Regions from separate parts of the Pseudomonas sp. AC193 genome, predicted to be linked through region 2. Evidence: riboswitches for the same ligand, from Rfam matches in the RefSeq annotation. Region 2 holds a riboswitch; the other holds the start of a gene.

Region 1 (6,002 bases), 1.7 Mb from region 2:
TATTTCAGGCGTCAGAAAAAGCGCTTTCCTGCACCGGGTGCAGGCCGCGTAACGAGTGAAATGGGCTTAAGCGCTTAGATGTAAACGAGAAACCGAGAAGTCACAAAAAGATCGATTGAATTTGCAAATGAGGTTGATAGCGGGCATAGTCTCGGCTTCTTTACAACTATCAGCCACGGTCGTGCCCATGCTAAAGCGCTTCGCACCCCTCGTGCCTCTCGCACTCGTCACCCTGTTGTACGGTTGCGCTGCTCATTCTCCAGTTCAAGAGCAGCCTCAACAGGTTAAAAATTCTTCCACTGCTCAGTCTTCCGTTATTTATCAGGAAGAGCTGGCTACCGAAAAAGAACTCGCAGACTTCAGCGGCAGCAAGCCGTATGAATTGCCGGTTCTGGCCGACAGCATTCTCGAACGCGGCATGTCCCTGATCGGTACCCGTTACCGTTTCGGCGGTACCTCTGAAGCCGGTTTCGACTGCAGCGGTTTCATCGGTTACCTGTTCCGCGAAGAAGCCGGCATGAATCTGCCGCGCTCCACCCGCGAAATGATCAACGTAGACGCACCACTGGTCTCGCGTAGCGATCTGGAACCGGGCGATCTGCTGTTCTTCGCCACCAATGGTCGTCGCGGTCGTGTCAGTCACGCCGGGATCTACCTGGGCGACAACCAGTTCATTCACTCCAGCAGTCGTCGTAGCGGCGGTGTTCGCATCGACAACCTCGGTGACAGCTACTGGAGCAAGACCTTCATCGAAGCCAAGCGTGCACTCGCCATGGCCCCGACCGTGTTCACCGCTCGCAAGTAATTCCCCCGTTGTCGCCGCGTTCGCGGCGACAAAACGGTTCCCGGCAAGGGAGTAGACCTATACTTTACAAGGTGAAGTTAAAGTCTTACTTGAAGTTTGCCGCGTAGCCGCTAGAATCCTGAATCTATATTGATGGCAAACCGCCTGCGTGCGTACGCAGGCGGTTTTGTTTTCTGCCCAATCGGCAGAATTAGCCGCAGCCAGATCAGGATGTTCTGCTTATGACCACGTCGGCCCGCCTCGTTTTGATCGCCTTCGCAGCGCTGCTCAGCGCTTGCGCCAGTCGCACACCGCCGCCTGCGCCGGTGGTTCGCGCCCCGATCGTGTTCGCCCCCTCAGAATCTTTTTCGCCTGCTGCTGAAGACGTGCTGTTTCGCGCGCTCGGCCTGGTTGGCACGCCGTATCGCTGGGGCGGCAATACGCCGGATTCGGGATTTGATTGTAGTGGCCTGATCGGCTTTGTTTACCGCGACGCGGCGGGTATCAACCTGCCACGCACCACGCGCGACCTGATCGTGATGCAGGCACCGAATGTCGGTAAGGAAGGCTTGCAGACCGGCGACCTGATCTTCTTCGCCACCAATGGTGGTTCGCAGGTCAGTCATGCGGGGATTTACGTTGGCGAAGGACGCTTCGTGCATGCGCCGGCAACGGGTGGGACGGTGAAGCTGGACAGTCTGTCGAAAGCGTATTGGCAGAAGGCTTATCTGAGTGCGAAGCGTGTGTTGCAGCCGGAGCATCTGGCGCGTAACCCGTAATCAGGCCAACACAAAACCCAATGTGGGAGCGAGCCTGCTCGCGAATGCGTAGTTTCAGTCACCCTTGAGTCGACTGATAGACCGCTTTCGCGAGCAGGCTCGCTCCCACATTTGTTATGTGTACGGCGCTAAGTTATTTGGTAGAAGATACTCGCCAAACCTTGTTGCCCACATCATCCGCCACCAGCAAGCCACCTTGCTGATCGATCACCACGCCCACCGGGCGACCCAGCGCGTTCTCATCTTTGTCGAGAAAACCGGTCAACACATCCACCGGTGTCCCACTCGGTTTGCCGCCGGCAAACGGCACGAAAATCACTTTATAACCACTGTGCGGTTTACGGTTCCACGAGCCGTGCTGGCCGATAAACGCGCCTTCCTTGAACTGCGCCGGCAAGGTGTTGCCTTCGGCGAAGGTCAGGCCCAAAGACGCCGTGTGCGGGCCGACCGCGTAATCCGGGGCGATGGCTTTGGCCACCAGATCCAGATTCTGCGGATTCACTCGAACATCGACATGCTGGCCGTAATAACTGAACGGCCAGCCGTAAAAGCCGCCGTCCTTCACCGAGGTGATGTAGTCCGGCACCAGATCGCTGCCAATCTCGTCACGCTCATTCACCGCCGTCCACAGCGCGCCGCTGGTAGGCTCCCACGCTAAGCCATTGGGGTTGCGGATGCCTGAAGCGAAGATCCGGTGATTACCGGTCGCGCGATCCACTTCCCAGATCGCCGCGCGGCCTTCTTCTTGATCCAGACCATTTTCGCCGACGTTGCTGTTCGAGCCGACGGTGACGTACAGCTTGCTGCCGTCCTTGCTGGCGATGACGTTTTTCGTCCAGTGATGGTTGAGCGTGCCGCCGGGCAAGTCAGTCACTTTGATCGGCTGCGTTTTGATCTCGGTCGCGCCGGGCTCGTAGTTGAAGCGCAGCAAACGATCGGTGTCAGCGACGTACAAGTCATTGCCAACCAGTGTCATGCCAAACGGCGAATTGAGGTTCTGCAAAAACACCGTGCGCGTTTCGGCGACGCCATCGTGGTCAGCGTCGCGCAGCAAAGTGATGCGATTCGGGCTCGGTACGCCGGCGCCGGCCTTGCCCATGACTTTCTTCATCACCCAGCCTTTTATGCCTTTGCTGTCGTCCGGTTTCGGCGGGGCATTGGTTTCTGCCACCAGCACATCGCCGTTGGGTAGCACGTACATCCAGCGCGGATGATCGAGGCCTTCGGCAAACGCTGCGACTTGCGTACCGGCCGCCGCTGTCGGTTTGCCACCTTCGGGCCAGCCAATCGCCGGGGCGATGTTCACGGTGGGGATCAGGGTTTTGTTCGGTTCGGGCAGTTTCGGCGAAGGGCCGGTGCCGTCGGAGACTTGCAGGCTGGAGGTTTCACCACACGCGGCGAGCCCTCCGGCCAGAGCGATGACAAAAACGAGCTGGGGCTTGCGCATGACTGATCTTCCCTATGAATGCGTTCTTAATCATAGAGGAGGGCGCAAGCCCGATGGTTCAACCTCAGCCGCGAGCCTCTTTGAACAGCACGGCGATGCCGGGGTGATAGTTGCCGGCCTCGCTGCGCAATTTGCGGTAGGCGTAGGGGAAATACCAGGCGACCGCGCAAGTATGTTCCTTTTGCAAGTCGTCGACCATGTCCTGCAGTTCTTCGGGGCTGGCACTCTGCTGGGCTTTTTGCGGGGCGACGAACAGACAGCCGAGCTTGAGATCGCTGGCGAAGCTGATGCGTTTGGCATCGCTGGTGATGTCGAGAAGTGCCTGAGTCAGGTTGAGGTTGTTCACTCGCGGCCAGCGCTGCGTGGCCTGAAGGTAAGCGCGGTCTTCTGGCCCTGCGATGAACAGATCGGCGCGGGCATTGCGCTCGCCGTCTTCGTTTTGCTTGCGCGTGGCGGTGTCGTTGAGGGTGACCAGTTCGGCCATCCAGGCCGCCGCGGTCAGCAAGCCGAGATTGGCTTTCTCGTCATGCCAGTACGGCGTGTCGCTGTCGCCGCGCACGGCGTTGTAACGGTCGATACAGTCAAACCAGCGTTCAAGCATCGGGCGCAGGAATTCCAGGCGCGGGTTGCTGATGATCATGCCTTGCATCGTCATCATCCTTATTCTTGTGAGTTGCTTTTATGGAAAAGCATGGCTCTTTGATATCATTTGTAACAGCCTTGCACAAGATTGCCGCCCGATAATTGATCAACGGCAGATAATCGTCCGTCAGCCCCCTCTTTAATTGACGCTCCACCCCCAACCCTCTAACCTTCGCGGCTTGTTTCAGGTGCTCTGTGACCCGCGTCGACAGAGTGAAACAGGGAAGCCGGTGAGGGTTGCCTTCAAGCGAAGAATGATCACGATCCCGGCGCTGCCCCCGCAACGGTAAATGAGTAAAAGCTGCGCCATGAGCCACTGCCTCGACAGAAGCGGGAAGGCGCGCAGCCAGGCCAATGCCGCTCATGAGCCCGGAGACCGGCCTGATCCATCCAGCGGCATCACGGTGGGCGATGCCAGGCTTTTTGCCGTCTATTCTTGTGCCTGCCCGCCGTTATCCAGCCTCAACGGAGAGCTCCCCATGACTGATTCCCCCGAGCGCGACGAACGCCATCTGGCGCGTATGCAGCGCAAAAAAGCCGTGATCGACGAACGCATCGCCAACTCGCCCGACGAGTGCGGCCTGGTGCTGGTGCTCACCGGCAATGGCAAAGGCAAAAGCAGCTCGGCGTTCGGCATGCTGGCCCGTGCCATGGGCCACGGCATGCAGTGCGGCGTGGTGCAATTCATCAAGGGCCGCAACAGCACCGGCGAAGAATTGTTTTTCCGCCGCTTCCCCGAACAAGTGCGCTTCCACGTGATGGGCGAGGGCTTCACCTGGGAAACCCAGGATCGTCAGCGCGACATCGCCGCCGCCGAAGCTGCGTGGGCCGTGTCCCGCGAACTGCTGCGCGATCCGTCGATCGGTCTCGTAGTGCTTGATGAACTGAACATCGCCCTCAAACACGGCTACCTCGATCTCGACCAGGTGCTCAGCGATTTGCAGGCACGTCCGCCGATGCAGCACGTGATCGTCACCGGTCGTGCGGCCAAGCCGGAAATGATCGAAATGGGCGACACGGTCACCGAAATGGGCATGCTTAAACACGCCTTCCAGGCCGGCATCAAAGCGCAGAAAGGCGTCGAACTTTGAATCAACCACGTCACTGCCCGGCGGTACTCATCGCCGCGCCGGCCTCCGGTCAGGGCAAGACCACCGTCACCGCCGCGCTCGCCCGTTTGCATCGCAATCAGGGGCGCAAGGTGCGCGTGTTCAAATGCGGCCCGGACTTTCTCGACCCGATGATCCTCGAGCGCGCCAGCGGTGCGCCGGTGTATCAACTGGACATGTGGATGGTCGGCGAGCAGGAAAGTCGTCGGCTGTTGTGGGAAGCCGCCGCCGAGGCGGATCTGATTTTGATCGAAGGCGTGATGGGGCTGTTCGATGGCACGCCCTCCAGCGCTGATCTGGCGCGGCATTTTGGTGTGCCGGTGCTCGGCGTGATCGACGGCACAGCGATGGCGCAGACCTTTGGTGCGCTGGCGCTGGGACTGGCCAAGTATCAGCCGGATCTGCCATTTGCCGGCGTGCTGGCCAATCGTGTTGGCACCTTGCGCCATGCGCAGTTGCTCGAAGGCAGTCTCACTGAAGGTTTGCGTTGGTACGGCGCGTTGTCGCGCGAGACCGGTATCGAACTGCCGAGCCGGCATCTTGGTCTGGTGCAGGCCAGCGAATTGAATGACCTTGATGTGCGTCTCGACGCCGCCGCCGAAGCGCTCGCCAGCAGTTGCGAGGTAGCGCTGCCACCGGCCGTGGAATTTGCCGCGCCTGACGTGATTGCTGTCGAGCCGTTGCTGAAAAATGTGCGCATTGCCGTCGCCCGTGATGAGGCGTTCGCCTTTACTTATGGCGCGAGTCTGGATCTATTGCGTGCGATGGGCGCCGAGTTGAGCTTCTTCTCGCCGATCCGCGATACGCAATTGCCTGAGGCGGATAGCGTGTATCTACCGGGTGGTTATCCGGAATTGCATCACGTCGCGCTGTCGCAGAACACCGCGATGGTTGCGGCGATCCGTGCGCATCATGCGGCGGGGAAACCGTTGCTCGCTGAGTGTGGCGGGATGTTGTATTTGCTCGATTCGTTGACTGATGTTGAAGGCATACGCGCGGAATTGGTCGGGTTGCTCAAGGGCGACGCGGTGATGCAAAAGCGTCTGGCCGCGTTGGCGTTGCAAGCGGTAGATCTGCCGGAAGGCTCGTTGCGTGGGCACACGTATCATCATTCGTTGACCACGACTGAACTGACGCCGATTGCTCGAGGTTTGAGTCCAAATGGAGGGCGAGGGGCTGAGGCGGTTTATCGTGAGGGGCGGATGACGGCTTCTTATGTGCACTTTTATTTTCCGTCGAAT
Region 2 (6,002 bases):
AACCGGTGCGCTCGTAAGCGATCTCGGAACGGTGGCTGAGGCGTTCCTGATAACTGGCCAGTTCTTCGCTGCTGAAATACAGCAACGGCAGCGCCAGTTGCGCGGCGAGCTCTTGCAAACCGGGCTCGTCGCGCTTCAGGTCGATGCTGGCCAAGGCCTTGATCGCTTGCAACTCAATGCGATGCGCCTGTAACGCCTGATCAAGTAGCGCGCGCAGCGTGCTGACGGGGCAGCCGCGCTGGCAACCCAGGCCGACCACGAAGGTCGGCGCTGCGCTGTCATTCGTCATGCGTGGTATTGGCCATCGCTTTTGCGGCGGAACAACCAGGCGCTGATCAGGCCCAGGGCCAGCCAGAACGCGATGTTGGTCAGCTGCGAAGCGATTTTGAACTGCGCTTCCAATGCTTCAGGGGCGAGCATCGAATGCACTTCCGGCTGCGGTGCGCCGATCACGTGCGGCACGGCGAGGATCGCCACACCGAGGACTTTCATCAGCCAGTGACGGCTGAACGCGATCAACGACAGGCCGACAGCGGTAGAGGCGGCCGTGCCGATCCACCACATCTGTCGCGAAGCCAGATCAGCCGCCGCGGTGCCCGGCAGTTCTGGTGGCAGACCCAAGGTCGGCGCGAGGACGAACGTGGCGTACCCGGCCAGACCCCAGAGCAGACCTTGCGAAGTTTTGGTGGGCGCACGGAGAGTGTAGAGACCGGCGAGCATCAGGGCGAAACCGACGGCGACGACCAGATTGCCGCCAGTGGTCGAAACCACGCGCTGCCAGCCGGGCTCCGGCTCCCAGGCTTCGGCGTCGTGGGTGTGGCCGGCCATGGCGCCTTCGGCGTGTTCATGCACGGCGACGGGTTCGGATTTTTCGAAAGTTTCCGCTTGAAGAATCAGTGGCGAGACCCAGAAGCTTTGCAGCAGGGTGAGGAGCAGGGCGGCCAGAAGGCCGGTAAACCCTGCGGTTTGCGCGATACGCTTGATCATGTCGGCAGGTCTCAGTGGCACGGGAACGCGGCGCTGTGGCGGGTATCGTGGGCGGCGTTGTGTACCGCTTCGATGTGCGAGAAGCCGGCGAAGTAGACCAGGCCGGCGCCGAGGATCGACGCGAAGATCGCGGCGGTCAGGCGTTGGCTCAGTGTGGCGGTGCTGGCGATTTTGTCCGTGTTGCTGCCGGTGCTGCTGATGATCGACATGGCGCTTCCCTCTGGAGTGTCAGTGGGTGATTTGAGCGCATGAAAACCCCTGCGGGTCGGGCTCGCAGAGGTTCGAACAGCGCCCGCCCACCGCGGGTTTGTTATGTTCAGCTGCGCACGAGGTGCGCGCTGTGTGTTAAGGGCCGGTCTCCGGGCTCACGAGGGGTTGGCGTCAGGCCGACCTGCAAGCGTCTCCTTCCCATGCTTTTGGGCACAGTGGTTTTGACGCTTCGCTCGCTTACCGTTGCGGGGGCAGCACCGGACTGACATGGCTTGAGTAAAGCACATGATTCACCGGTTTCCCGTTTCACCCTGTGAAGGGCACCCGTAACAAGTTGTGTAGGAGAGCATGAGGGGGGATTTGAGTCAATTGGATGGGGGGCATATCCGTTGCTGCGGTAACGGCGGCTTAGGGTTTCGCCCTTACGGCGAGTCACCTTTTCCAAACGCCGAAAAGGTAACCGAAAATGCTTTGCCCTGACGTTCGGCCCTCGCTGGGGCTCGGGTTCCTTCGCTCCGGGATTGATCCGGGGGGCAGCGCCTACGGGTTGCTTCGCTGCACCTCCTCTCGCTGTGTTTGGCTGCGCCAAACGGTCGCTGCGCTCCCACCCCCGGATCAATCCCTCCGCTCAGCCTGCCGACGGGCTCGGAGCTCAAGATCAAGATCAAGAGCAGGCGAGCTGACACTCGGCCTATTGTGTGGTGAGGAGCGGGGCGTGCACGGCTTTTGATTTGTGTTGTTGCTGCCCCTCACCCCAGCCCTCTCCCGAGGGAGAGGGAGCCGATTGGTGGGCTTTTCAAAATGTGTGTTCGACTCGGTCTTTCACGTCGGCGTATATCTCCCAGTCCACGCAATCAGTCCCCTCTCCCTCCGGGAGAAGGTTAGGGTGAGGGCTTATGTAGGGGCCGATTGGTGGGCTTTTCAAAATGTGTGTTCGACTTGGTATTCCACGTCGGCGTACCTCTCCCAATCCACGCAATCAGTCCCCTCTCCCTCCGGGAGAGGGCTAGGGTGAGGGGCCTTTGATCTTGATCGGGCTGTTGATTTTGATCTGGCTTTTGATTTTCAGCCCCTTCGGCAGGCCGAGCGTAGGTGTCCATCCGGGGATCAGGCGCGTAGCGCCGTGCGGCGCAGCCGCACACATCGAGAGGAGGTGCAGCGGAGCAAACCGTAGGCGATGTCCCCGGATGGACACCGTAGCGAGGGAACACTGAGCCTCAGCGAAGTGCCGTACGCCGGGGCCAAGCCTTTTCGGTTACCTTTTCGGCGTTTGGAAAAGGTGACTCGCTGTAAGAGCGAAACCGCCAGTAGCAGCAACCGCAGCAACGGATATGCTCACATAACCAAAACCCAACCCCATTGACCGGTCACCACCCGATGCGTAGCCTTGCGCATTCGAGGTTCTTCGGCCGATGCCGAAGCTAAGAAGGGAACGCGGTCAATGCCGCGGCTGCCCCCGCAACTGTGAACGGCGCTGTTCGCTGCCACGCCACTGCCAGCTCAACCCATGAGCCAGCGGGAAGGCGCAGCCAACGCCAGGCCCCGCGCCTGAACGCCGTCAGCCAGGAGACCTGCCTCGTCACAGATTCTCAATTTCAACCGGGCGGGGTGATCCGGTGGCGAACTCTCCGGGCACGCACGCGCGTTGCCGGTTCTCGTCCCGTATGCCCGCCGCTTGCCAAAGGGCATACCGATGAAAACACTGGCCAAACTCCCCGTCACCATCGTCACCGGCTTCCTCGGCTCGGGCAAAACCACGCTGCTGCGGCACATGCTCGACAACGCTCAGGGCCGTCGCATCGCGGTGATCGTCAACGAGTTTGGCGAGTTGGGCATCGACGGTGAAATCCTCAAGCAATGCACCATCGGTTGCAGCGAAGAAGAAGCGGTTGGCCGCGTGTACGAACTGGCCAACGGCTGCCTGTGCTGCACCGTTCAAGAAGAATTCTTCCCGGTGATGCGCGAACTGGTCGCCCGTCGCGGCGACCTCGACCATATCCTCATCGAAACCTCGGGTCTGGCCCTGCCAAAACCATTGGTGCAAGCCTTCCAGTGGCCGGAAATCCGCAGCGCCTGCACCGTTGATGCGGTGATCACCGTGGTCGACAGCCCGGCCGTAGCCGCCGGCACCTTCGCCGCGTTTCCGGATCAGGTCGACGCGCAGCGTAAACTCGACCCGAACCTCGATCACGAATCGCCTCTGCACGAGCTGTTCGCTGATCAACTGGCCAGCGCCGACTTGGTAATCCTCAACAAGGCCGATCAGACCAGCCAGGAAGACCTCGCTCGCGTTCGCGCTGAAGTCGCCGAAGAATTGCCGCCCGCCGTCAAAATCATCGAAGCCAGCAACGGTCGTGTGCCGCTCGACGTATTGATCGGTCTCGGCGCCAGTTCCGAAGAGCACATCGACAGCCGCCACAGCCATCACGATCACCATCACGGTGAAGGCGATGACGACCACGATGACCACGATCACGACGCTTTCGATTCGATCTCCATCGAACTGCCGCAAGCCGACGAAAGCCTGCTGCTCGATGCCCTGACGCAACTGGTGGTGAAGCACGGCATCCTCCGTGTCAAAGGTTTCGCCGCCATTCCGAACAAGCCAATGCGTCTGTTAATTCAGGGCGTGGGCACGCGTTTCGACAAGCATTTCGACCGTCAGTGGGGCGCCGATGAAGCGCGCGTCACGCGTCTGGTGTTGATTGGTCAGGAACTCGATGCCGCCCAACTCGAAGCGCAACTGCGCGCCGCGCTCAGCGTTTAAACCATGCACCTGCTCAGGACTCAGCCCGGCGGTTTCGTCTCGGATGACAACATTGCCGACCTTGGCCAAACCCCCGCCGAGCTGGTGATCCTGTGCAGCGGCGACTCCAGTCTGGCGCTGCTCGCCGAAGCGGCGCAGCAGTTGCCTGAGGATTATCCGAGCCTGCGTCTGGCCAATCCGATGCAGGTGCAGAATCACGCTTCGGTCGATTTGTACGTCGATGAAGTGCTGCGCCACGCCAAGGTGATTCTGATTTCGCTGCACGGCGGCATCGCCTATTGGCGGTATGGCGTCGAGCGTCTGGTCGAGTTGGCCGAACGCGGCGTGCAGGTGATTCTGGTGCCGGGCGATGATCGTCCCGATCCGGAACTCAGCGACTTGAGCACCGTTAATGCCGAGGATCGCGACCGCCTCTGGCAGTTCTTGCGTCAGGGCGGTCTGGGCAATGCGCTGGATTTCTTCCGCTGCATGGCCAACCGTTGGCTCGCCCGCGATTACGCATGGGATGAGCCGCAAACCCTGCCACGCACGGCGATTTACCACCCGACTAAAAACACTGCTGCACTGAGTGACTGGCAAGCCGAATGGCTGCCTGCGCAACCGGTCGCGGCAGTGCTGTTTTACCGCTCGCATTTGCAAGCGGCGAACACCGCGTTCATCGATGTTTTTTGCCAGCGCTTGCAGGCGGCGGGGCTTAATCCGCTGCCGATTGCGGTGGCCAGTTTGAAAGAGCCCGGCTGCCTCGCGGTGGTCGAGGATTGGCTGGACGAGGTCGAGGCGGGGGTGATTTTGAACACCACCGGTTTCGCCCAGTCCAGCCCCGAAGCGCCGCACCTGCGGCCGTTTCGCCGCAACATTCCGGTGATTCAGGCGATCTGCGCGCAGGACAACGAGCCCGGCTGGCGCGACAGCGAGCAGGGCCTCGGCCCGCGTGATCTGGCGATGCACATTGCCTTGCCGGAACTCGACGGGCGCATCATCAGCCGGCCGATCAGCTTCAAGGATCTGGCGTGGCGCAGCGAGCGCAGTCAGTCCGATGTGGTCTGCTATCGCGCGCAGCCTGAGCGCATGGATTTTGTCGCCGAGCTGGCGCGGCGCTGGATCGAACTGGCGCGGGTGCCGAATGGTGAAAAACGCATCGCGTTGATTCTTGCCAACTACCCGACCCGCGATGGGCGCATCGGCAATGGCGTCGGCCTCGACACCCCGGCGGCGGCGCTGAATATTCTTCGCGCGTTGCAGGCCGAGGGTTATCCGATCTCGTCAGAATTGCCGGGCAGCGGCACCGAGTTGATCCAGCAATTGCTCGGTGGCGTCAGCAACGATCTCGACACCATTGACCTGCGTCCGTGCCAGCAAAGCCTGGCGATGGACGCTTATTTAGCGATGTTCAACGCACTGCCGGAGGCCAATCGCGCTGCGGTAATTGAGCGTTGGGGATCGCCGCAAAACGATCCGATGTGCCGTGACGGCCGCATGATGATCGCCGGTCTGCGCTTCGGCCTGACCTTCGTCGGCATTCAACCGGCGCGCGGTTATCAGGTTGATCCGAGCGCGGTTTATCACGATCCGGATCTGGTGCCGCCGCACGGCTATCTGGCGTTCTATTTCTGGTTGCGCAACACCTACGGCGCCCACGGCGTGATCCACGTCGGCAAGCACGGCAACCTCGAATGGCTGCCGGGCAAAGGCGTCGGGCTCTCGGAGAACTGCTGGCCGGACGCGCTGCTCGGGCCGCTGCCGAATATCTATCCGTTTATCGTCAACGATCCGGGCGAGGGCGCCCAAGCCAAGCGGCGCACGCAAGCGGTGATCATCGACCACCTGATGCCGCCGCTGACCCGCGCCGAAACCTACGGGCCGCTGCGCAATCTGGAACTGTTGGCCGACGAATATTACGAGGCGCAACTGCTTGATCCGCGCCGCGCCCGTGAGTTGCAGCGCGACATTCTGCAACTGGTGCGTGATACGCAGATTGATCGTGAGTTGCAGCTTGATGCCGGGCTGGACAGCGACGCCGATGCGGCGATCTGGCTGC

The links. A riboswitch is a leader RNA that binds a small molecule or an ion and turns the genes downstream of it on or off. The one in region 2 is predicted to bind cobalamin.
Region 1: linked by a shared signal. The riboswitch ahead of cobO (cob(I)yrinic acid a,c-diamide adenosyltransferase) and the one ahead of cobW (cobalamin biosynthesis protein CobW) in region 2 are both predicted to bind cobalamin.

Annotation. Positions count from the first base shown of each region.
Region 1 covers NZ_OZ409832.1:3,533,223-3,539,224, reverse strand. Annotated here, with positions in the region: gene ACZZ0D_RS15915 (C40 family peptidase) at 188-805, shown strand; gene ACZZ0D_RS15910 (C40 family peptidase) at 1,027-1,563, shown strand; gene ACZZ0D_RS15905 (PQQ-dependent sugar dehydrogenase) at 1,697-3,010, opposite strand; gene ACZZ0D_RS15900 (hypothetical protein) at 3,075-3,659, opposite strand; cobalamin riboswitch at 3,822-4,051, shown strand; gene cobO (cob(I)yrinic acid a,c-diamide adenosyltransferase) at 4,132-4,743, shown strand; gene ACZZ0D_RS15890 (cobyrinate a,c-diamide synthase) at 4,740-6,002, shown strand, end outside.
Region 2 covers NZ_OZ409832.1:1,879,944-1,885,945, forward strand. Annotated here, with positions in the region: gene ACZZ0D_RS08690 (cobalamin biosynthesis protein) at 1-289, opposite strand, end outside; gene ACZZ0D_RS08695 (CbtA family protein) at 286-987, opposite strand; gene ACZZ0D_RS08700 (CbtB domain-containing protein) at 999-1,196, opposite strand; cobalamin riboswitch at 1,321-1,540, opposite strand; cobalamin riboswitch at 2,579-2,790, shown strand; gene cobW (cobalamin biosynthesis protein CobW) at 2,891-3,964, shown strand; gene cobN (cobaltochelatase subunit CobN) at 3,968-6,002, shown strand, end outside.